DNA from 4 places in the Streptomyces sp. NPDC051219 genome. Region 4 is predicted to be linked to each of the others. Evidence: riboswitches for the same ligand, from Rfam matches in the RefSeq annotation. Region 4 holds a riboswitch; each other region holds the start of a gene.

Region 1 (5,715 bases), on a different contig from region 4:
GCGCGCCACCGCCGGATCTTCTGGCGGAGTGGCCGGCTGCCGCCCGGTACGAGGCGACGGTGGGGACTCGGCCACTTGGGGGAGGACGCTAAACCTGGGTCACGGGAAAGAGTCGGAATGAGTGGAACTGGTGGCAATCGGCAAAATGCTGACTGTGTGGGACCGCCGAATGAGGCATACCTGACTGCGATCACACGCCAAACGGGTGATTAGGCTCCGGCCTCATGGACGTACTCATCAATGTCTTCGTGGGCCTGCACATCATCGGCATCGCCTCACTGCTCGGCGGCTTCCTCACCCAGATGAAGGCGATGGGTGAGGGCACTGCCCGTTTCACCCCGGCGATGCTGCACGGCGCGCTGACGATGCTGGTCACGGGAGTGGCGCTGGTCGGCCTGAACCAGGCCGACGGCCAGACCGTGAACAACCTCAAGGTCGGCATCAAGCTGGCGGTACTGGTCGTGATCCTCGGCCTGGTGTACGTGAAGCGGGACGAGGAGCGGGTGGAGAAGGCGCTCTTCGGGGCGGTCGGCGGGCTCACGGTCGCGAACATCTTCATCGCGGTTCTCTGGACCTGACGGGAACCTGCGGTCGGGCCTCCGGCGGCTGCGGGCGGGCGCTCAGCGGACCGTGGTGAGGCCGGCGAATGCGACGACGTTCGCGTCGTATCCGGTCTTCGGGGAGAAGCTGCCGCCGCACGTGATCACACGCAGCTCCGGCCGGCCTCTGGTCCGGTACACGCGGTCGGCGGGGAAGTCCTTCTTCGACACGACCTCGAGGGCGTACACGGAGAAGACGGCCGTACGCCCGTCCTGGCGCACCACCTCGATGCGCTCGCCCTTACTGAGGGAGCCGAGGCTGTAGAAGACGGCGGGGCCTTCGGCGTTGTCGACATGGCCGACGACGACGGAGGTGCCCTGCTCGCCGGGGGAGGCGGCGCCGGTGAACCAGCCCGCGGCGTTCTTGTGCGCGGCGGGCGGGGTGTCGATCCAGCCGTCGGGCGTGACACCGACTCCGGTGAGCGGGGCGTCGACGCCGATGGAGGGAATGGCGACGCGCACGGGCGTGGAGTACGGCAGCGGGTGCGGGGCGGGGCCTGCGGGTCCCGGCTCTGCCGGGGCGGTCCGGCCCTGGCTGGTCCGGACGATGGTGGCCGAGGTGGGCTGCGGCGGTCCCGCGCTTGTCTCAGTGCCGTACTGCACCAGGAACACCCCGATGAGCAGTACGACGGCGATCGTGCCCCAGGCCCCGCCCGGGTGCTGCGGTGGCTGCGGCATGTCTCCGCTCAGCCCCTGTGGTGCCGGCGCGCCAGGTACACGCCGGCACCGGCGGCGCCTGCGATCAGTGCCGCTCCGGCCGCTGTCGGGACCGGGGCGATGCCGGTGAGGCTGCCGCCGGCCCCGCCCTTGACTCCGTGCCGGACGCGGGCGTCGCCTTCCGGATACCTTCCCTCTCCGGGGTCCGTTCCGTCTTCCGTACGCGCTTCGGTATCGCCGTCGTCGCCGGTGTGGGAACCGGTCTCGGTGTCGGTCTCGGTGTCGGTGTCGGTGTCTGTGTCGGCCTCGGTGTCGGTGTCGGTGTCGGCTTCGGTGTCGGCTTCGGCTCCGCCGTGCGTTCCGGTGGGCGTGCCCGGGCCGTCGGCAATGGCGAGGGTGGCCATTCCCTTCTGGCCCATGCAGTCGAAGGTCACGTCGTACTCGGTACCCGGCTCGGCCGCCGGGTCGATCTTCACGGTGCCCGGGCGCCCCGCACGGAGGGTGACGTCGCCGAAGGCCGCGGAGCTGACGGTGACGGCCGGTTCCGCGCATCCGGTGGCGCCGAGCGTGACCGTGCCCCCGGCGGCGACGACCGTGGGTGAGGCGGTGTAACCGAACGACGGGACATCGCTTCCGTCCTCGGCCGTCCCCATGGCCTCGGCCGTCACCGCGGTCGCGCCGAGGCAGAGCGCTGCTGCGCCGAGCAGGGTGGCGGCGGCAGCGACACGTGTCCCACGCATGGTGACTCCTCCGCATCCTCGAGGAGCACCTGTGGACATTTGTCCGTACGTCGCAGGAAATGCGCCTCGATGAAGGAGACGCTAGGCGGCCCTCGGGTCCGCCGCGACCGGGGTCGTGCGAACGGGGCAATGAAGTGCGTCAGTTGGGCCGGGGTCACGGCCCAACCGACGCAGCGACTACGCGGGCCGCACGCTGCCGTAGATCGGCATGTAGTAGATCGACTCCTCGCGGACGTTGGTCCCCGGCTTCGGGGCGTGGATCATCTTGCCGTCGCCGATGTATATGCCGACGTGGCTGATGTCGTCGTAGAAGAAGACCAGGTCACCGGGGAGCAGGTCGGCGGTGGCCACGCGCGTGCCGACGTTCACCTGGTCCCAGGTGGTGCGCGGCAGGTCGACGCCGGCGGTCTTCCACGCGGCCACGGTCAGGCCCGAGCAGTCGAAAGAGCTGGGCCCTGTCGCCCCCCAGACGTACGGCTTGCCGATCTGGGCGCGGGCGAAGGAGAGCACCTTCTCCGCCTTGGCGGCGTACGTCCCGGACCCGGTGCCGGTGCCAGTACCGGCACCGGAGCCGGTGCCCGCGCCCGTATCCGTGCCCGGGGCCGGCTGCTGGTCCTGCCGGGCCTCCTCCTGGCGCTGCTTCTCCGCGGCCGCCTGCTTGCGCGCCAGCTCCTCGGACTTCCGTCTGGCCTCTTCCTCTTTCCTCTTCTCGATCGCGGCAAGCCGCGCCTTCTCCTCGGCGGTCAGCTTCGACAGCAGTTCGCGCGCCTCTGCCAGCTTCCGCTGGACCTCCTGCTTCCCGGCGCTGAGGCCGGCCTGCGAGGTGGTGAGCGTCTGCAGGCTCTCGGCCGCCTCCGCCCGCTTCCTGGTCGCGTCGGCCTGTTGGGCGCGGTAGTCCGCGAGGATCTCCTGCTCACGGACGCCGAGCCGGTCCATCAGGTGGTCCTGGGCGAAGTAGCCCTGCGGGTCGTCGGCGAGCAGGAGGGTGGCGGTGGGGCTCATGCCGCCCGTGCGGTACTGCGCGGCGGCATAGGTGCCGAGCTCGCGCCGGGTCTCGTTCAGCTTCTCGGTGTTCTGCGCCACCTGATCGAGCAGTCCGTCGACCTTCTTGCGCTGGGTGTCGGTGCGCTCCTTGGCGGCGTTGTACTTCTGGGTGGCCGTCCCCGCCTGGCGGTACAGCTCGTCGACCTTCTTCTGCACGTCCTCGACGCTCGGCTTCGGCTCGGCGGGCGCGCCGGGCGCGGCGCTCGCGCTCTGGGCGAGGAGGCTGACGGAGGCCAGTGCTGCGGTTGCTGCGGTCGTGATCCCGACTGCGGGAGCGGTGGTTCGTATCCGGGTGCGCGGCTTGCGATGCGACGCCAAGGCCGGCATCTCCTTCCGTGGACCGCCTACCGGGTTAGCTGTCGGGTTCGGGCAGTACGGAAGGTCGCCCTACGGTCCGGCGGAGCCGGTCCGATTCACCCCGGTTGTGCATGTTGGGTCCCCGGCTCCGAACTGCCTTACGGCAGGCCGGACTCGGCGCGAGGCCGTCCGTTCTGGCGTGGTTCGCCGACGAGGGCACGGACGGCCTTGGCGGAGCACGCTAGCCAATCGGTGTGGTTGGGGGGAAGCCTGATGTTCGATATGTCCGATACATTTTCGTTACCTGCCGGAACTCGTGGTCGGGCTGTCGGTGCGGCGGCCTAGACTCGGGAGGCGATGAGCAGCCTCTTTGACGACAGTTTCCTGGCGGACCTCCAGCCTTCCGGCGAGGAGCACCCGCCGCCCCCCGAGGAGCACGCACCGGAAGCGGGTGCGGACGACCTCTTCGGGGGCGAGTTCGACGCGCCCGTCGACCGCGACGCGTACTACCGGGACGGGGCCGCCCGGCCAGTCATCGACCCCGCCGCGCTTCTCGACGGGCTGAACGAGCAGCAGCGGGCCGCGGTGGCGCACTCCGGATCACCGCTGCTCATCGTCGCCGGCGCGGGTTCCGGCAAGACCCGGGTGCTGACGCACCGGATCGGACATCTGCTGTCCGCGCGCCGGGTCCACCCCGGCGAGATCCTGGCGATCACCTTCACGAACAAGGCCGCCGGTGAGATGAAGGAGCGGGTCGAGAGCCTGGTCGGACCGCGTGCCCATGCGATGTGGGTCATGACCTTCCACAGCGCGTGCGTCCGGATTCTGCGGCGCGAATCGAAGAGGCTGGGCTTCACGTCGTCGTTCTCGATCTACGACGCCGCGGACTCCAAGCGACTGATGGCCCTGGTCTGCCGCGACCTGGACCTCGACCCCAAGAAGTTCCCGCCGAAGTCCTTCAGCGCGAAGATCTCGAACCTGAAGAACGAGCTGATCGACGAGGAGACCTTCGCCGGGCAGGCTGCCGACGGCTTCGAGAAGACGCTCGCCGAGGCGTACGCGATGTACCAGTCGCGGCTGCGTGAGGCCAACGCGCTCGACTTCGACGACATCATCATGACCACGGTGCACCTGCTCCAGGCCTTCCCGGACGTCGCCGAGCACTACCGGCGGCGGTTCCGGCACGTCCTGGTCGACGAGTACCAGGACACCAACCACGCTCAGTACACGCTCGTGCGCGAACTGGTGGGTCAGGGCACCGACGAAGTACCGCCCGCCGAGCTGTGCGTGGTGGGCGACGCCGACCAGTCGATCTACGCGTTCCGTGGTGCCACCATCCGCAACATCCTCCAGTTCGAGGAGGACTACCCGGACGCGACGACGATCCTGCTGGAGCAGAACTACCGCTCGACGCAGACCATCCTCAGCGCCGCCAACGCGGTCATCGAGCGCAACGAGAGCCGTCGCCCCAAGAACCTGTGGACGAATGCCGGCAGCGGCTCCCGGATCATCGGCTATGTCGCGGACACCGAGCACGACGAGGCACAGTTCGTCGCGGACGAGATCGACCGGCTGACAGACGCGGGCGACGCCAAGGCCGGGGACGTCGCGATCTTCTACCGGACCAATGCCCAGTCCCGTGTCTTCGAGGAAATCTTCATCCGGGTCGGCCTGCCGTACAAGGTCGTCGGCGGTGTGCGCTTCTACGAGCGCAAGGAGGTCCGCGATGTGCTGGCCTACCTGCGGATACTGGCTAACCCGGAGGACGCGGTCCCGCTCCGGCGCATCCTTAACGTCCCCAAACGCGGTATCGGCGACCGCGCAGAGGCCATGATCGAAGCCCTGGCGCTGCGCGAGAAGATCACCTTCCCGCAGGCGCTGAAGCGGGTCGACGAGGCGTACGGCATGGCTGCCCGCTCGGCCAACGCGGTCAAGCGCTTCAACGTCCTGATGGACGACCTGCGCACCATCGTCGAGTCGGGGGCAGGGCCCGCCACCGTGCTGGAAGCGGTCCTGGAACGCACGGGATATCTGGCGGAGCTCCAGGCGTCCACCGACCCGCAGGACGAAACGCGGATCGAGAACCTCCAGGAACTGGCCGCAGTGGCCCTGGAGTTCGAGCAGGAGCGCGGCACGGACGCGGCAGCGCCTGTCGGCCCGGGCGCCACGCTGGCCGACTTCCTTGAGCAGGTGGCTCTTGTCGCCGACTCCGACCAGATCCCGGACGAGGACACCGACGGCTCGGGCGTGATCACTCTGATGACGCTGCACACAGCCAAGGGCCTCGAGTTCCCGGTGGTCTTCCTGACGGGCATGGAGGACGGTGTCTTCCCGCACATGCGCTCTCTCGGGCAGGCCAAGGAGCTGGAGGAGGAGCG
Region 2 (5,715 bases), on a different contig from region 4:
TCGTCCCCGACGACGAACTCCGTCGAACCGCCCCCGATGTCCACCACGAGGTACGGCTTCGCCAGATCCGCCCGGCCGGTCAGCTCCTTGGTGGCGCCGGTGAAGGAGAACTCGGCCTCCTGGTCCCCGGTGATCACCTCGGGCTCGACGCCGAGGATGTCCAGCACCCCCCGCACGAAGTCGTCCCGGTTCTCGGCGTCACGGGAGGCGGAGGTGGCCACGAAACGCACCCTCTGCGCTCCCTGCGCCTTGATCGCGGCGGCGTACTCGCGGCAGGCCGCGAAGGTCCGCTCCAGCGCCTCGGGCGCGAGCCGCCCGGTCCGGTCGACCCCCTGGCCGAGCCGGACGATGGTCATCCGCCGGTCGAGGTCGGTCAGTTCGCCCGTCGCCGGGTTGGCGTCGGCGATGAGCAGCCGGATGGAGTTCGTACCGCAGTCGATGGCGGCCACGCGGGTCACTGGGCGTTCCCTTCGACCGACTTGAACGCGACATCGCCCTGACCGGCCGCGTCGTCAGCGCCCTCGTCGGCGCTCTCGCCAGCGCCGTCGCCGGTGGTCCCGGCCTGAGAACCGCCGCCCTGCTGCGGGCCGCACGGGCTGACACAGGGGCCCTTGGCCCACCACTCGGGCAGCATCGCGAGGGCCTCGTCGCCCAGCGGATTCACTCCTGGGCCCGCCGCCAGCGAGTGCGCGACGAGGACATGCAGGCACTTCACCCGGTCCGGCATGCCGCCCGCGCTCGGGAAGCCCTGGAGCACCTCGATCGCGTCGCGGCGCTCGATGTAGTCCTCGTGCGCGGCGCGGTACGCCGCGGCCAGTTCGGGGTCCTCGGCGAGGCGGTCCTGCATCTCCTTCATGACACCCCCGCCCTCAAGCGTGCCGATCGCACCGGCGGCTCGCGGGCACGTCAGGTAGTAGAGCGTCGGGAACGGCGTGCCGTCCTCGAGGCGCGGGGCTGTCTCGACCACGTCCGGCTGCCCGCAGGGGCAGCGGTGGGCGATGGCGCGCAGCCCGCGCGGCGGGCGGCCGAGCTGCTCCTTGAACGCGGCGATGTCCGCGTCCGTCGGCTCGGTCCGGTCGGTCTGGGGCGGGGGCGTGTCCATGCCTGGAAAAGTCTCTTCGTTCGCGGTTCGGTGATGGGGTGGGACGAGGTCCGGCTCGGGGACCGGTGTGCGGCGGTCAGTCGTCGGTGCGGTCGGCCGTGTCGACGCCGTCCCAGACGTTCGAGTACCAGGGCCGCTCCGCTGCGCCCTGGTCGGCGTGGCGCCGGTCGCCGGCCGCGGGGTCGATCATGGTGTAGCCGGTCTCCCCCGGACGTACATAGTGCAGGTGCTCGCGCGCCTGCTGCTCCACGAAGGCGGGATCCTGCCAGCGGGCCTTCTGGTCGCGCAGCTCCTCGAGCCCCTCCCGCGCCCGGTCCGCCTCTCGCTGCTGCTCGGCGATGTCGGAGCGCTGGGAGACGTACTGGCGCATCGGATACGCGAGCGCCACGACCAGCGTGCACAGCACCAGCGCGAGCAGCGCGGCCCGGCCGGTGAGCCGGCTGCGGCGGATCTGCCGGCGGGTCTGGGAACGGTAGACGCGGGCGGCGGTCCGCTCGCCGATCAGCCGGATCCTGGTCGCGGTGGAGTACCGGTCGCGGCTCTTTCCGGCCATGTCTCCCGCCTCCCCTGCCGTTACGCGCGTACGTCCCCGGACACGGTACGGGACCGCGGCCGGGGACGTACGTACGACTGGCTGTGCTGTTACGCCTTGCCTGCGCCTTGGCGTTACGCGGAACGGAAGCGCGGGAACGCGCTGCGGCCGGCGTACACCGCCGCGTCGTCGAGGATCTCCTCGATGCGCAGCAACTGGTTGTACTTGGCGACGCGCTCGGAGCGGGCCGGGGCGCCGGTCTTGATCTGGCCGCAGTTGGTGGCGACGGCCAGGTCGGCGATGGTGACGTCCTCGGTCTCGCCGGAGCGGTGCGACATCATGCACTTGAAGCCGTTGCGCTGGGCCAGCTCGACGGCGTCCAGGGTCTCGGTCAGCGAACCGATCTGGTTCACCTTGACGAGCAGGGCGTTCGCGGAGCCCTCCTCGATGCCTCGGGCAAGCCGCTCCGGGTTGGTGACGAACAGGTCGTCGCCGACCAGCTGGACCTTGGAGCCGAGCTTGTCGGTGATGGCCTTCCAGCCGGCCCAGTCGTCCTCGAACAGCGGGTCCTCGATGGAGACGAGCGGGTACGAGGCGACGAGCTCCTCGTAGTACTCGGTCATCTCGGCGGCCGAGCGGGACTTGCCCTCGAACTCGTACGCGCCGTCCTTGTAGAACTCTGAGGCGGCGCAGTCGAGCGCGAGCGCGATGTCCTTGCCGGGCTCGTAGCCGGCCTGCCGGACGGCCTCGAGGATGAGGTCCAGCGCGGCCCGGTTGGATTCGAGGTTCGGCGCGAAGCCGCCCTCGTCGCCGAGGCCGGTGGAGAGCCCCTTCTCCTTCAGGACCTTCTTCAGGGTGTGGTAGACCTCGGTGCCCCAGCGCAGGGCCTCGGAGAAGGACTCGGCGCCGATCGGCGCGATCATGAACTCCTGGATGTCCACGTTGGAGTCGGCGTGCGAGCCGCCGTTCAGGATGTTCATCATCGGAACGGGCAGAAGGTGCGCGTTCGGGCCGCCGAGGTAGCGGAAGAGCGGCAGGTCGGATGCCTCGGAGGCGGCGTGCGCGACGGCGAGGGAGACGCCGAGGATGGCGTTGGCGCCGAGCGAGGACTTGTCCGGGGTGGCGTCCAGGTCGAACATCGCCTGGTCGATCAGACGCTGCTCGGTGGCGTCGTACCCGACGAGCTCCGGGCCGATCTGCTCGATGACGGCGAGGACGGCCCTCTCGACGCCCTTGCCGTGGTAGCGGTTCGGGTCACCGTCGCGAAGCTCGAGGGCCTCGAACGCTCCGGTGGAAGCACCGGACGGAACTGCAGCACGACCCGTGCTGCCGTCGTCGAGGCCGACCTCGACCTCGACCGTGGGGTTGCCTCGGGAGTCCAGGATTTCCCGGGCTACGACGACGTCGATGGACGGCACGAGCATCTCCTTCTGGGATGTGACGCTATGAGTGCAGGGTCTCATTGGCCTTGCGCCATGAGCCTAACCGGCTCCGGGGCACAGGTCGGCCGACCGCCCGGCCCCTGGGACGAAAACAGCCCCGAATAACCGCGGTCCGGTACATAAGGACCACGCGGTACTGGACAGTAATGCGCGGCACCGGCCAGTAATACAGAAGCCCCGGCCCGGCGCGCACGGGGGAAAGCGCGCCGGACCGGGGCTGTTTCTGGGGTGGGACCGGTCTCCGCCGAGGCGGGTCCCGGCCGGGGGCGGTTGTCAGCCGAGGTGCAGCTGCTGGCCCGGGTGGATGACGTCGGCGTCCTCGACGATGTCCTTGTTCAGCTCGAACAGCTTCTCCCAGCCGCCCTTTACCTTCTCAGCCTGGGCGATCTCGGCGAGGGTGTCGCCGGCCTTCACCTTGTACTCGCCGTCGCCCTTCTTGAAGGACTGGGCGGCCTTGGGGGCCTCGGAGCGGGCCTCGGAGCGGCTCGCCTTGGCCGGCTCGGCGCGCTTCTCGGCCGGCTTCGCGGGCTTCGGCTGCGCGGCCGGCTTCGCGGCGCCGGTGTCGACACCCGGGTCCACACCGTCGTTGGTCAGGTTGCCGGCGCCGGCGCAGGCCCAGGCACCCGGGCCCTGCATGTCGAGAAGCACCTCGGCGGTGGCGATCTGCTGGTTCTTGGTCGCGAGGTCGGCGCGGGAGGCGTACTTCGTACCGCCGGCGGCTGCCCAGCTGGACTGCGAGAACTGCAGGCCGCCGTAGTAGCCGTTGCCGGTGTTGATCGACCAGTTGCCGCCGGACTCGCACTGGGCCACAGCGTCCCAGGTGGCGACGGAGGCGGCGGACGCCGAGGTGGCGCCCATCAGCGGGACGGCGACAGCCGCGCCGGCGACGCCGGCGAGCGTGGCGATACGGGCGACCTTGGACGACCGGCGGTGCTTGCCTGTGCTGGATGCCAGCATGGAGTTGTCTCCTCACCGACGCCTACGAGGTGAGCTGTCGGGTTCGGGCCAAGTGAGTTGCCCGGCCGCGCGTCTGGCGCGACTTCACCCCAAGCCGGTCAGCTGCCGTCTCAACGGCCGCGTCCGGCACCTACCTTGGGTCCCCCGCTCCTGCCAACGGCGCTTTACGCGTCGAAATATTTCCCCCGTCCGTCGGCAGGATTCGGCGTGACGGTCGAAGGAGCCCGCGGTGCGAGCGGTTCAGACCGTAGACACAGGCATCCCCGATGTTCAATGCCGAACATCGGGGAGAAAACGCCCATACCCATATCCGCGAAACGGTCATTTCCGCAGGTGAGAGGCGAAAGTGCGAGACCGGGCGGACGAGACGCCCCAGTTGGCCCGAAGAGACTCATGTCTCACTTGAGCAAACTAGGACATAAAGTCCCGAACTCCCCCTACTTTGGGGTTATATCGAGACCCAGGTCGAGGCTCTGGCCAGGAAGGATGAGGTCCGGCTCGGCACCGATGACGGTCTCGTTGGCCTCGTAGATCGCGGACCACCCGCCCGCCACATCCTTCTTGTCGGCGATGTCCCAGAGGTTGTCGCCGGGAAGGACGGTGTACGTGTCCGCCTCCGCCCCAGCCCCGCCGCGCGTCGCATCCGCGTCACGGGAGGCGTGCCGTCCGGTGTCGCGGTCGCCTGCCGCGCCGTCCGGCCCGGCTGTCTCACCGGCGGCCGGCGCGCCCCGGTGCTTGCCCGCTCCGGACCCGGCCCCCGGGGTCGATGCGGCGTCAGGCGTGGTGGACGCGGCAGGAGAGGAACTGCCGCTCTTATCCGACTTGCCTGCATTAGGGGTGTTCGCCCCTGTGGAAGCCTTGGGCGCCCCGGACGCCGCAGGCGCGGTGGGCTCGTCCGCCGGAGTGGCCTCCGAAGGCCGCACGGGCGCGGGGCCGACCGACATGTCCTCCGTCGGCAGGCCCGGGTCGACATCGGCGATCAGGCCACCCTGGGTCAGCCCCGCGCTGCCGGCACAGCTCGGCCAGGCCTGCGGCCCCTGTGCGGCGAGAACCTTCTCCGCGACGGCGATCTGCTGAGCGCGGCTGGCGAGGTCCGCCTGCGGCGCGTAGGACAGCCCGCCGAACTCCTCCCACGTCTGCTGGCTGAACTGGAGCCCGCCGTAGTACCCGTTGCCGAGGTCGGCGCTCCAAGTGCCGCCGCTCTCGCATTCGGCGACGCGGTCCCAGGTGGAGACGTCGGCAGCGCTGGCGCCGGTGGCACCGAGCAGCGGGATCGCGATGGCGGAGCCGGTCACGCCGGCCGCGACGATGAGGGCGGGGGCTTGACGTGGGCGCCGGTGGCGGCCGTTCCCGGAGCGCATGCGGTGGCCTTCCGTGTGACAGCTGAGACGACGGTGAACGTAGCGGTACTCGAACGCTTGTCACAAGTCGGTGCAGGGGAGATCACGTGAAGGTCACGCATGTGACGTTTCGTCAGCTCTCGCGGGGGTGAACTCCACCGGCAAAGTGCGCAGTCCGCGCATGATGAGACCGCCCCGCCAGCGCAAATCGGCTGGATCCACCGCCAGCCGCAGGTCAGGGACGCGGCGCAGCAGAGTCGCGAGGGCCGTCCGCCCCTCCAGCCTGGCCAGCGGCGCACCCAGGCAGTAATGGATGCCGTGTCCGTATCCGAGGTGGGGGTT
Region 3 (5,715 bases), on a different contig from region 4:
CGTCCGCGCCCAGGCGGTACTGCGCGACGGAACGCTGGCCGACGACTTCCTGATCCGGGAGGCACCGCGCACGGTCCACGTTCTGAACGCACCGTCCCCGGCGGCGACCGCCTCGCTCCCGATCGGCCGCGAAGTGGCCCGGCGCGCGCTGGCGGCGATCGAGGCCCGGGTGTAGCGCGGGGCGCCCCGGCCGGTCGCCGTAGAATCGGGGCATTGTGTCTGAGTCCCCGAACACCATTGAGTCCGTGAACACCACCCCCCAGGCCGGCCGGTCCCCTCGTGACCGCAGCACGCCCCGCTTCCCCGACGGGCCCGCGCCCGATCCCGCCGGTTCGCACCACGAACGGCGGATCCGCAGCTTTCAGCCGCGTCGGAGCCGTGTGACCACGAGCCAGGAGGACGCGCTGCAGCGGCTGTGGGGGCAGTGGGGACTCGACATCGACGGACGGCGGGTCCTCGGTCTCGACGAGCTGTTCGGCGGACTGCCCGTCGTCCTGGAGATCGGCTTCGGAATGGGCGAGGCGACCGCGCAGATGGCCGCCGAGGACCCGGACACCGGAATCCTGGCCGTCGATGTCCACACCCCGGGCCAGGGCAATCTGCTCAGTCTGGCGGAGCGGAACGGGCTGTCCAACATCCGGGTGGCCAACGGCGACGCGGTCATCCTGCTGCGTGAGATGCTGCCGCCGGACTCGCTCGACGGGCTGCGGGTGTACTTCCCGGACCCCTGGCCGAAGAAGCGCCACCACAAGCGCCGGCTGATCCAGCCGGAATTCCTCTCCCTCGCGGCGACCCGGATGAAGCCGGGCGCGGTCCTGCACTGCGCCACCGACTGGGAGCCGTACGCCGAGCAGATGCTCGAGGTGCTCAGCGCCCACCCCGGCTTTGAGAACACGCAGGCCGACGGCGGTTACGCAGCCCGCCCGGACTTCCGGCCGCTCACCCGCTTCGAGGGCCAGGGCCTGGACAAGGGTCACGTCGTACACGACCTGCTGTTCCGCCGCACGCAGAACTGAGACGTCCTCGCGAGGTGCCGCTACGCCTCGTTAGGGTCGACGGGTGTCATCTCCCCCGTCTCCAGCCCCGGTCCCGCCCTGCGAGCAGCGGCCGCTGTTCGACGCGGTCCCGGAGCGCGCGCACTGGCGCTACCGCCCGCGCGGCGCGTTCTGGCGCAGCAGGGCGGTCCGCGCGGGGGCAGTGATCACCCTGCTCGCACTGTCGGCGCTGGTGATCCTGGCCCTCGTGCGCGAACAGACCGGTACCCAGGGCTTCTTGGTGGGACTCGGCCTTTCGGTCCTGCCGGTGCCGTTGCTGATGGCCGCGTTCCGCTGGCTGGACCGGGTGGAGCCGGGCCCCTGGAAGAACCTGATCTTCGCGTTCGCCTGGGGCGCCTTCGCGGCCGCGCTGGTCGCGATAGTGGCGAACAGTTTCGCGACCCGCTGGATCGCCACGGCCACCGCCGACCCGGCCGGCGCGGACCATCTGGGAGCCACCGTCGTCGCCCCGGTCGTCGAGGAGAGCGCGAAGGCGGCGGCGGTGCTGCTGGTCTTCGTCTTCCGCCGACGGGACTTCACCGGCATCGTCGACGGGGTGGTGATAGCCGGCTTCACCGCGACCGGCTTCGCCTTCACCGAGAACATCCTCTATCTGGGCAACGCGTTCGGCGAGGACGTGGAGAGCGGCAGCTCGGGCCTGGCCTCGATGACGGCGGCGACCTTTTTCGTCCGCATCGTGATGTCGCCGTTCGCGCACCCGCTCTTCACCGTGCTGACAGGCATCGGGTTCGGTGTCGCGGCGATGGCGGCCCAGGGCCGCCGGGTGCGCAGGATCGTGTTTCCACTGCTGGGCCTCGGCCTCGCGATGATGACGCACGCCGTCTGGAACGGCTCCACGGCCTTCGGCGCGTACGGCTTCTACGTCGTGTACGCGGCCTTCATGGTGCCCGTCTTCGGGCTGCTGACCTGGCTGGCGGTCTGGACCCGGCAGGGCGAACTCCGGACGGTCGCCGGTGAGCTGCCCGCATACGCGGCGGCCGGCTGGCTCGGCGCCGCCGAGCCCCTCGCGCTGTCCTCGATGCGGGCCCGAAGAGTGGCCCGCGGCATGGCGGGCCGGACCCGGGGCCCGGAAGCGGCGCGCGCCGTCGGCGAGTACGAGGCCTTCGCGACGTCGCTCGCCTTCCTCCGGCACCGGGCCCGCCGCGGCGCGGCGGGCCCGGACTTCACCGCCCGCGAGCAGGAACTGCTGCACCACCTGTGGCAGCGCCGCGAGGTGGCCGGCCCGGCGCTGGTCTACGCGGCCCGGGCGACGGGCCGGCTACCGCTGCCCGCGCCGGTGATGCCTTTCCCACGGCCCCACATCCCGTACGCGGCGCCCGCGCCGCACGCGTACCCATACAGGCAGCCGCACCCGTACGGGCATTACAGCCACCCCGCCGGCCGCCCGGCGCACGGCCAAGGCGGTCACGGCCCGCACCCGCCGGACCGGCAGTACGGCCACCGGCAGCTCTGACCGGGTCCAGTCGTCCGAGCCGCCGGACGTACGAAGTTGCCGCCGTCAGCGGTGTAGGCGTCGAGGACCGAAGGACTGCGCGCGGTCGGCGGTCCAGCCGAAGACGTTGCCGCCGAGAGCGAGGGGGAAGACCTGAAGGCTGGACGTACCCAGCTTGCGGAGAGAGGTCATTCGTTGATCAACAGGCCGGGACGGTTCCGGTATTCCGGACCGCCCCCGGGCCCTCGGAGATCAGACCGTGAGGCCCTTGCCGCGCAGCCACGCCAGCGGGTCGACCGTGCTTCCGCCCGTGCGCACCTCCAGGTGCAGGTGCGGGCCGGTGACATTGCCGGTGGCGCCGACTCGCCCGATGGTCTCGCCGTTGGTGACCTGGCCGGAGGTCACGGACATCGAGGAGAGGTGGCAGTACCAGACCTCCGTGCCGTCCGCGAGCTCCAGCACGATGCGGTAGCCGTAGGCCCCGGACCAGCCCGCCGACTTGATGGTCCCGCCGTGGACCGCCTTGACCGGCGTACCCGTCGGCGCGGCGAAGTCGAGACCGGTGTGCTGACCGGAGGACCACATCGAGCCGGACTGACCGTAGTGCGAGGTCAGGGTGTAGGAAGAGGTGGGGAGGGAGTAGCCGGCCGCCAGCTTGGCGAGCCGCTCGGCCTCCGCCTCGGCCTTCGCCGCCTCTTCCGCGGCCTTCTTCTCCGCGGCCGCCTTCGCGGTCGCGGCGTCCTGCTGCTTCTTGGCTTCCGCCGCTGCCGTGTCGGCCGCGGCCTTCTCCGCGGCGGCCCGGGCCTCGGCGTCGGCGGCGTCCTGCTGCTGCTCGGCCTGGAGCAGGATGCGGGTGCGCAGTGCCTCGCCCGCGTCGGTGGTGCCCTGCTGGGCCTCCTCGGCGCTGACGCCGGCCATGGTGAGCGGGGCGTCGACCGAGGTGTTCTCGTCCTCGTCGCTGTCGTCACCGGATATCAGCGCGCCCACGCCGGGCAGCGATCCGGCGTCCGGCAGCGCGGAGGTGATGGAGTCGGGAAGCGAGATGGTGACGGCCGGCTTGTCCTGCGCGGTGGCGATGCCGCCTGCGCCGACCGCGGCGATGACGCCGACTCCGAGAACCGTGGAGCTGCGCGCGAGTCCGCCGCGCTGCTTGGCGACGCGGTGCCGGCCGCGTACGGGACGGACGGAGTCCTCAGTGGGGTTCCACTCCTCCCACGCCCCCTCCTCGACGCCGAATCCTTCGGTGCCTCCCGGAACTGACTTCGTCATGAACCGGGTTACTTCGGGGGCAGGGCTGTTGGACGCCACGGAGGCGTGCTCCTTTCCTTCCTTCTCGCCTACCGGGTTAGCTGACGGGTTCGGAGCAGGAAGGTCTCCTACGGGCCGGTTTCAGCCCGATTCACCCCAAGTTGGTGGTTCCCCGGTTCCCTTGCGGAATTCGGCGCATGCGCACGGTGCCGTCTCTTGCGACGGCTGGGACGACCGCGCTGCGTTATCGAACGTTAATAGACACCAGGGCCGGATTCCAAGCTGTTCCCATTGATCGTTAAGGCTCCCCGGCCGGACTTTCCGGGACAGGAGGGTGCGATATCGGGCGAGTTGACCGCCTCTCACAAAACACCCGCACCCTGATGGTTCGTCAATTGTTATGCGGAGCGGTGCCTTTCGACTACGCACCGTGTCCGTTCCTGCCGACCACCGGTACGGTGGTACGCCGGTCCGACTGTCTCTCCGCAGGGCGGCTGACCGCCAGCAGCGCCATGTCGTCGGTCGAACCGCCGCCCGTGTACTGCCGCACATCGGTGACCAATGCGGCCAGCAACGCGTCGGGCCCCGAGAAAATGCGGCCCCGGAGCCGTTCCTGCGGGTCGTAGAAGTTCCCGGCCGCGTCCCGCGCCTCGGAGAGCCCGTCCGTGTAGAGGAGCAGGGTGGCTCCGGGCGGGAACTCATGCTCCTCCGCTCGGTCGGGCCAGCCGGCCAGGTCGCCCATCCCCAGCGGCAGCGCGGTTTCGGCGGGCGTGAGCGCCTCCACCCTCCCGTCGGCGTACAGCCGCAACGGCTCCGGATGCCCCCGGTTCACCAGCCGCAGCCCGCCACCGTCGTGCGGGATCTCCGCCAGCACGGCCGTGGTGAAGCCTTCCACCGCGTCGAGACTGTCCCGGCGGGTTCCCTCGCGCCGCAGTGCCCGCTCCAGCCGCTGCGCCACCCCTTCGAGGGTGGACTCCTGCTCGGCGGCCTCGCGGAACGCCCCGATCACGATGGCGACCGCCTCCACCGCTTCGAGTCCCTTGCCTCGTACGTCGCCCACGATCAGGCGTACTCCGTACGGCGTGTCCTGTACGGCGTAGAGGTCACCGCCGATGAACGCGTCCGCCTGCGCGGCCTCGTACCGCGCGGCGACGTGGAGCCCGCCGATCCGTTCGACCGGGGTCGGGAGCAGGGCGCGCTGGGCGGCCTCCGCGATCCCGCGCGCGGAGGCGAGCCGCTCGCCACTGCGCCGTACGACCCGGTTGGTGAGCAGCGCCAGAGCGGCCACGGTCACCACGGTGACCAACTCGGTCACCGCCTCCACCTTCAGCATCGTTCCGTTGCGGATGTGCAGGAGGAGCACGGCCAGGGAGGCGGTCGCGCCGGTCAGGAAGGTGGTGCCGAAGGAGAACAGCGGCGCGGCGATGAGCGGCGCCGCCGAGAAGAACGGTGACCCGGTGAAGCCCGGCGGGGTCGAGAGATCGAAGACCATGCCGACGACGATCAGCAGCGCGGGCAGGGTGCGGACAAAGCGGCGCGTGATCCTGCTCCCGATGCCTTCGTCCTGGTCCCGGTCCTCGATGTGCCCTCCTTCGTGCCCCACTCACCCAGGCTGTCCGCACCGCCGGGAGGCGGCGACCGGGCAACGGCCAACCGGGCGACGAATGGGAAGGGAACCGCCGCCGTCCCGAGACGCCGGCAGTCCCGCCCCCCGGCAGCCCCCCGCCCCTCGGCTATCCGTCGGACAGGTGCCGCTCGCCGTAGATCCTCATCGCATCGCGGATGAAGGCCGCTGTGCCGGTTCCGTGCTTGTCGAACGTGGCGGTGAAGCGGGGGTCGGAGACATACATCTCACCGAGCCCGACGAAGTACGAGCGGGTCGGCGTGCCAGTCACCGAAAGCCACTCGCACTGACGGTGGGTGATGGCCTGCACGTCGTCACTCTCGGCGGCCATCCCGTCCCGGAGCGCCCGCGCGAAG
Region 4 (5,715 bases):
GGCGGCCCAGGAGCTGTCCGCCGTCGCACCGCAGCTGCGTGATCTGCGGCGGCGCGCGGCGCTCACCCTCGAGGCGGCCGCCGCTCGCGCAGGTCTGTCACCGGCTCATCTGTCCCGGCTCGAAACCGGACGCCGGCAACCGTCCCTGCCGATGCTGCTCGCGCTCGCCCGTACCTACGGGTCGACGGTCTCGGAGCTGCTCGGCGAGACCCTGCCCAGCAGGGAGCCGGTCGTCCGAGCCGCGCTGACAGAACCGGTCGATGCCGACGGCTGGACGTACTGGCAGGCGGGCACCCCGGGGCGCGGCATGCAGGCCCTGCGCCTGCGGGTCCCGTACGCCACGCGGACCGACCTGGTCCGCGTTCACCCCGGCGAGGAGTGGCTCTACGTTCTGCAGGGCTCCGTGCGGCTCGGGCTCGGTGATTCCGAGCACGTCCTTGCCCCGGGGGACAGCGCGCACTTCGACTCGCTGACCCCGCACCGGATCGCGGCCGCCGCCCGCGGTGGGGCCGAGCTGCTCTTCGTACACACACTGCTGCAGAGCGCCGCTGCCGAGCTGTGCCTCGGAAACGGCGCATCCATACGAACGCCAGGAGAACTGTCATGAGCGACTCGGAGACCCAGGAGAAGAAGACGTCGGCACGCCGCTTCGTCGAGGACAAGATCCCCAGGGGTCTCGCGATCCGGCTGTTCGTCTATGTCGTGGCCGGCCACCTCTTCGCCGCCTTCATCTACATGCTCTTCACGCTCGGCGCGCAGCGGTAGACGCCCCGGGCCCGGCGTCGGTCCCAGTGTCTCAGTCCAGCAGGCGGGCGCGCAGCCGCTCGCGCACCTCGGGAGTGACCTTCAGGCCCTCCTCGAGGTAGCGATCGGTCGTGCCCCACGTCTGGGTGATGGTGTCGAACGCCGCCGCCAGATACTCGGCGCGGGCGTCGAACAGCGGGCTCAGCAGCTCCATGACCTCGGGGGACATGGCGGCGGGCGAGTTGTCGCTGCGGTGGACCTTGTAGCGGCGGTGGGTCGCGTTGGACTCCAGGTAGTCGGCCTCGATGGCGTCCCGCTCGACCCCGAGCGCGAGCAGCGTCACTGCGACCGACAGGCCCGCACGGTCCTTGCCCGCCGCGCAGTGCATCAGTGCGGGCACGCTGTCCTCGGCCAGTGCGTGCAGCACGCGGCTGTGCTCCGCGGTGCGGTGCTTGATGATCACGCGGTAGGAGGCGGACATCCGCCCGGCGGCCTTGCCGTCGGCGAGTATCGAACGCAGCTGGTTGAGATCGCCGTCGCGGACCATCTTCCAGAACTCTGCGCCGTCCGCCGGGTCGGTCAGCGGGATGTTCACATTCCGCACGCCGGGCAGCTCGACGTCGGGGCCTTCGAGGGCCTTGTCCGCGTCGTTTCGGAAGTCGAAGATCGTGTGCAGCCCGAGCGAGCCGAGGAAGGCGGCGTCGGTGTCGCTCGCATGGGCCAGGTGACCGCTGCGGAAGAGCCGCCCCTGCCGGACCCGCCGGCCGTCCAAGGTCGGGAGGCCGCCCACGTCACGGAAGTTGCGCACTCCGGTCAGCTCGGGCTCGGTCGACGGGACCTGGGGAAGCTGCTGCGTCACGGGGTCTCCTCCGTGTCTACCGTCGGCGCGGCTCGCCGGCGAGGGTTATCGCTTCGACGATACGACATGGGTTCCTGGGGCAATCATCTCGGGAGGTCCGGCACGGTCGTTCAGGCGCGGGCACACCGGCCACCAGCACCTGCCCTGGCCGGCGCTGGACGAGGGCGGGGCGGAGGAGGAGGGGGGCGAGGTCTACGGCTGCGCGCTCGGCTGGTCCGGCTCGTGGCGGATCTCAACTTCAACCGCTGCTTCATCAATGCGGAACCGTATCCGCAAGAAACTCTGGCCCGAGCATGTGCATGCCCTGTAAGAGCTGCTCGACCGGCTGCGCGCCGAGTATCCGCAGGTCGCGTTCGAGTCGTGCTCCGGCGGCGGTGGCAGGATCGGCCTTGGCGTTCTCTCCCGTACCGACCAGGTGTGGACCTCCGACAACACCGATCCGCTGGACCGGCTCGACATCAAGTACGGCTTCAGCCGGCTGCACCCGGCGCGGATCATGGCCGCGTGGGTGACCGACAGTCCGAATGTGCAGCTCAACGGCCGGGCCCGCTCGCTGCGCTTCCGCTTCGTCAGCGCCGTGGCGGGCGTGCTGGGGGTAGGCGGTGATCTTTCCGTCTGGAGCGAGGAGGCGCTTGCCGAGGCGCTGGAGTGGGTGGATCTCTACAAGGAGATCCGGCCGGTGGTGCAGCAAGGAGAGGTCTACCGGCTGCGGCGGCCCACCGGAGGACTGCGCGCGCCGTTCAGTACGTACGGGCGACGAGGCCGTGGTCCTCGCCTGGCTCCAGGCCCAGCGTTACGGCGAGCCACCGCCGGCGCTGCGGCTGGCCGGCCTCGACCCGGCGGCCACGTACGAGTACCTCGGCACCGGGGGTGTCCACCGTGGCGCGGGGCTGATGCACAGGGGGCTGCGGACGGCACTCAGTGGCGATTTGGATGCGGCAGTTATCCGGCTACGCCGCATCGCATAAGGATCGCACCTATAGGGCCGATAGCAGGCGAATGTCCGGTCTGACCGAATTGCTTGGCTTGGCGTCAAGTTGCCATGCTTAAGCGGTAGATGGCCCGTCGCCCAGTGAGCAGGATCATATCGGTGACGGTGCGTGGCGGGGCGGCAGAGCTCAATTCCTTTGCTCGGGCGGCTGTTGGGGAGCCGCACTCCACGGAGGGTGACTGGAGAAATCCGGCATATTCACCGCGTCGAATGGATTCCGGATGGAGTCCGGAATACATGGCTTGTTCCGCCTGCCCGGCTCGCCTACGGTCACCGTCAATCCAGGTGGACCGCCGAATCCTGCCACCGCCTGGAACCGCACCCACCACTTACGCACGGCAGGAGCGGGGGACCCAGGTAAGCCGCCGATCCGGAATCCGGAACGGCTCGGGGTTAAGTCGCAGCCACACCGCGGCCGGGCATCTCCAGCCCGAACCCGACAGCTCACCTCGCAGGCGACGGAGAGGAATTCGTCATGCCCGCAAAGGGTAAGCACCGTCGTCCCAAGGCCAACCCGATCACCCGTGGCTTCGTGGCCGCGGGCACCGGTGGCGCCGCTCTCGCACTGCCGCTGATGGGCGCCACCGGCGCCAACGCGGCCGAGAAGGCCGCGCCGGCCGTTGCCGCCGAGAAGGCCGCCGCTCCGGTCGCAGCCGCCGCTCCGGTCGCCGTAGCGAAGGCCGCCCCCAAGACGTACTCCGTCGTCGCGGGCGACTACCTGTCCAAGATCGCCGACGAGCAGAATGTCAACGGCGGCTGGCAGAAGCTCTACCAGGACAACCGCGCGGTCGTCGGTGGAGACCCGTCGCTGATCCACCCGGGCCTCAAGCTCACCATCGGCGCCAAGGCGAAGGCGCCGGCGAAGTCCGACGCCGCGACCGAGCGGGCCGACCGGTCCGAGCGCAAGAGCGCTCCGGCGAAGGCGAGTGCCCCGGCGAAGGCGAGCGCCCCGGTCAAGGCGAGCGCCCCGGTCAAGGCGAGCGCCCCGGCCAAAAACACCGGCACCGCCACCTCGAACAGCGGGGCGGCGAAATCCTCCGGCTACTTCACCGCCCCGGTCGACGCGCCCGTCACCACCTCGTACCGCATGTCCGGATCCATGTGGTCCAGCGGCTACCACACCGGTGTCGACTTCGCCGCGGGCTCCGGCACCAGCCTCAAGGCCATCGGTGCGGGCACCGTCGTCTCCGCCGGCTGGAGTGGCGCGTACGGTAACGAGGTCGTCATCCAGCACACCGACGGCCGCTACTCGCAGTACGCCCACCTGTCCTCGCTCTCCGTCTCGGCGGGCCAGAGTGTCGCCGGTGGCCAGCAGATCGGCCTGTCCGGCTCCACCGGCAACTCGACCGGCCCGCACCTGCACTTCGAGATCCGGACCTCGCCGAGCTACGGCTCCGACATCGACCCGCTGGCGTACCTGCGCCAGCACGGTGTCAGCCTCTGAGACGCGCATCCCCCCTGACGGGGCGTCACCAGGAGGCCGGATCCGGCGGATCCGGCCTCCTGGCGTATTCCCGGAACGCGAAACGGCCCCGGTGGTCTATGTCACGCCGCGTCAACCCCTCCTTACGGTCGCGTAGGTCACATCCGCCGGTGAAGGATGTGCTCCCGTGGCAGACGATTCGAGATCAATGAGCAGCGGTGCATTCGGGTCGTACGCGGCGATCGGTGACAGCTTCACCGAGGGCGTGGGCGATCCAGGACTGGATGGCTCCTTCGTGGGGTGGGCCGACCGCTTGGCGGTGCTCCTCGCCGACCAGCGACCGGAGCACGCGTTCCGGTACGCCAACCTGGCGGTGCGCGGCCGGCTCCTGGACCAGATCGTGGAGGAGCAGGTGCCGCGGGCGAAGGCGCTCGCGCCGGACCTGGTGAGCTTCTGTGCCGGCGGCAACGACATCATCCGGCCGGGCAGTGACCCCGACGCGGTTGCCGAGCGGTTCGAGGCGGCCGTCGCGGATCTGACGTCGGGGGTCGGGACGGTAATGATCACTACTGGGTTCGACACCCGCGGGGTGCCGGTGCTGCGTCATCTGCGGGGCAAGATCGCCACGTACACGGCGCATGTGCGGTCGATCGCCGACCGCTACGACTGCCCGGTGCTCGACCTGTGGTCGCTCAAGTCGGTCCAGGACAGGCGCGCCTGGGACGGCGACCGGCTGCATCTCTCGCCCGAGGGGCACACGCGGGTGGCGCTCCGGGCCGCCCAGGTGCTCGGCCTCGAGGTGCCGGCGGATCCGGACCAGGTATGGCCGCCGGAGCCGCCACGGGGCTCGGCGGAGGTGCGCCGGGACAACATCCAGTGGGCGCGGGAACATCTGGTGCCGTGGATCGGACGGCGGCTGCGCGGCGAGTCGTCGGGCGACCACGTGGAACCGAAGCGGCCGGACCTGCTGCCGCTGTAGGGGCAGGGGAGAGTTGGGGCGCCTTCCGGATTCGGGGGCGGGGCCGCCGGGCACGCACGGTTCTCGGGCGGCCGGGGATGGCTCAGTGGCTGCCGGCCGGTGGGCGGTTGCGAGTCGGCGGGACGCGGGGTCGCCGCCTCAGCTCCCCATCAGGTGGTCACGCCCGATCAGGGCCGTGCTGCCCTCCCCGGTGCACGCGTAGGCGCCCGCCACCGCGCCCAGCCTCGCGCACTCCTCCAGGTCCCGGCCGGCCAGGCGTCCGTACAGGAAGCCGCAGAGATACGCGTCGCCCGCGCCGTTGGAGTCCACCACCCGCGCCGGCGGCACCGTCGCCGGGACCGGACGCGGCGTGCTGCTTCCGCCCCGCGACAGCACGTACGAGCCTCCCGCCCCCGCCGTGGCGATCACCGCTTCCGCACGTCCCTCCCGGAGAATCTCCCGCATCACGGAGGCTATGCGGTCGCCCGCGCCCGCCGCGCTCAGGAAGACGAGGTCGGACCGGAGCGCGAACTCGCGGTGGTGGTCGGCCAGGCCGTCCCAGTCGTGCAGGTCCGTGGACACCGGGACCCCCAGCGCCTCGATGTCGTCGTACAGAAAACGGGCGAAATGCATGATCGAGAGATGCACGTGGCGGGCGCGGCGCAGGTGGGGCAGATAGAACTCCCGAGGCATCCGAAGATCGCTCGGATCACGCCCGTCGTAGAACGACATCCGGCGTC

What was found. Region 4 has a riboswitch for cyclic di-AMP ahead of AB0M62_RS16840 (LysM peptidoglycan-binding domain-containing M23 family metallopeptidase). Riboswitches for the same ligand answer to the same signal wherever they lie in the genome.
Positions count from the first base shown of each region.
Region 1: another riboswitch for cyclic di-AMP. It lies ahead of AB0M62_RS07690 (NlpC/P60 family protein); the one in region 4 lies ahead of AB0M62_RS16840 (LysM peptidoglycan-binding domain-containing M23 family metallopeptidase).
Region 2: another riboswitch for cyclic di-AMP. It lies ahead of AB0M62_RS02140 (transglycosylase family protein); the one in region 4 lies ahead of AB0M62_RS16840 (LysM peptidoglycan-binding domain-containing M23 family metallopeptidase).
Region 3: another riboswitch for cyclic di-AMP. It lies ahead of AB0M62_RS05040 (M23 family metallopeptidase); the one in region 4 lies ahead of AB0M62_RS16840 (LysM peptidoglycan-binding domain-containing M23 family metallopeptidase).

Region 1 covers NZ_JBFBAS010000004.1:148,266-153,980, forward strand. The annotation lists gene AB0M62_RS07675 (hypothetical protein) at 225-578, shown strand; gene AB0M62_RS07680 (class F sortase) at 621-1,277, opposite strand; gene AB0M62_RS07685 (hypothetical protein) at 1,286-1,996, opposite strand; gene AB0M62_RS07690 (NlpC/P60 family protein) at 2,174-3,358, opposite strand; cyclic di-AMP (ydaO/yuaA leader) riboswitch at 3,366-3,527, opposite strand; gene pcrA (DNA helicase PcrA) at 3,695-5,715, shown strand, end outside.
Region 2 covers NZ_JBFBAS010000001.1:448,687-454,401, reverse strand. The annotation lists gene AB0M62_RS02160 (Ppx/GppA phosphatase family protein) at 1-458, opposite strand, end outside; gene AB0M62_RS02155 (DUF501 domain-containing protein) at 455-1,102, opposite strand; gene AB0M62_RS02150 (septum formation initiator family protein) at 1,179-1,655, opposite strand; gene eno (phosphopyruvate hydratase) at 1,769-3,052, opposite strand; gene AB0M62_RS02140 (transglycosylase family protein) at 3,350-4,033, opposite strand; cyclic di-AMP (ydaO/yuaA leader) riboswitch at 4,038-4,205, opposite strand; gene AB0M62_RS02135 (transglycosylase family protein) at 4,471-5,394, opposite strand; gene AB0M62_RS02130 (cytochrome P450) at 5,488-5,715, opposite strand, start outside.
Region 3 covers NZ_JBFBAS010000003.1:37,589-43,303, forward strand. The annotation lists gene lhgO (L-2-hydroxyglutarate oxidase) at 1-175, shown strand, start outside; gene trmB (tRNA (guanosine(46)-N7)-methyltransferase TrmB) at 246-1,016, shown strand; gene AB0M62_RS05030 (PrsW family glutamic-type intramembrane protease) at 1,060-2,508, shown strand; partial or broken gene AB0M62_RS05035 (aldo/keto reductase) at 2,538-2,679, opposite strand; gene AB0M62_RS05040 (M23 family metallopeptidase) at 2,740-3,756, opposite strand; cyclic di-AMP (ydaO/yuaA leader) riboswitch at 3,807-3,941, opposite strand; gene AB0M62_RS05045 (PP2C family protein-serine/threonine phosphatase) at 4,157-5,317, opposite strand; gene AB0M62_RS05050 (MerR family transcriptional regulator) at 5,469-5,715, opposite strand, start outside.
Region 4 covers NZ_JBFBAS010000012.1:171,661-177,375, forward strand. The annotation lists gene AB0M62_RS16815 (XRE family transcriptional regulator) at 1-607, shown strand, start outside; gene AB0M62_RS16820 (DUF6126 family protein) at 604-765, shown strand; gene AB0M62_RS16825 (tyrosine-protein phosphatase) at 797-1,603, opposite strand; partial or broken gene AB0M62_RS16830 (hypothetical protein) at 1,545-1,787, shown strand; partial or broken gene AB0M62_RS16835 (alpha-galactosidase) at 1,838-2,571, shown strand; cyclic di-AMP (ydaO/yuaA leader) riboswitch at 2,876-3,065, shown strand; gene AB0M62_RS16840 (LysM peptidoglycan-binding domain-containing M23 family metallopeptidase) at 3,070-4,038, shown strand; gene AB0M62_RS16845 (SGNH/GDSL hydrolase family protein) at 4,226-4,996, shown strand; gene AB0M62_RS16850 (PfkB family carbohydrate kinase) at 5,135-5,715, opposite strand, start outside.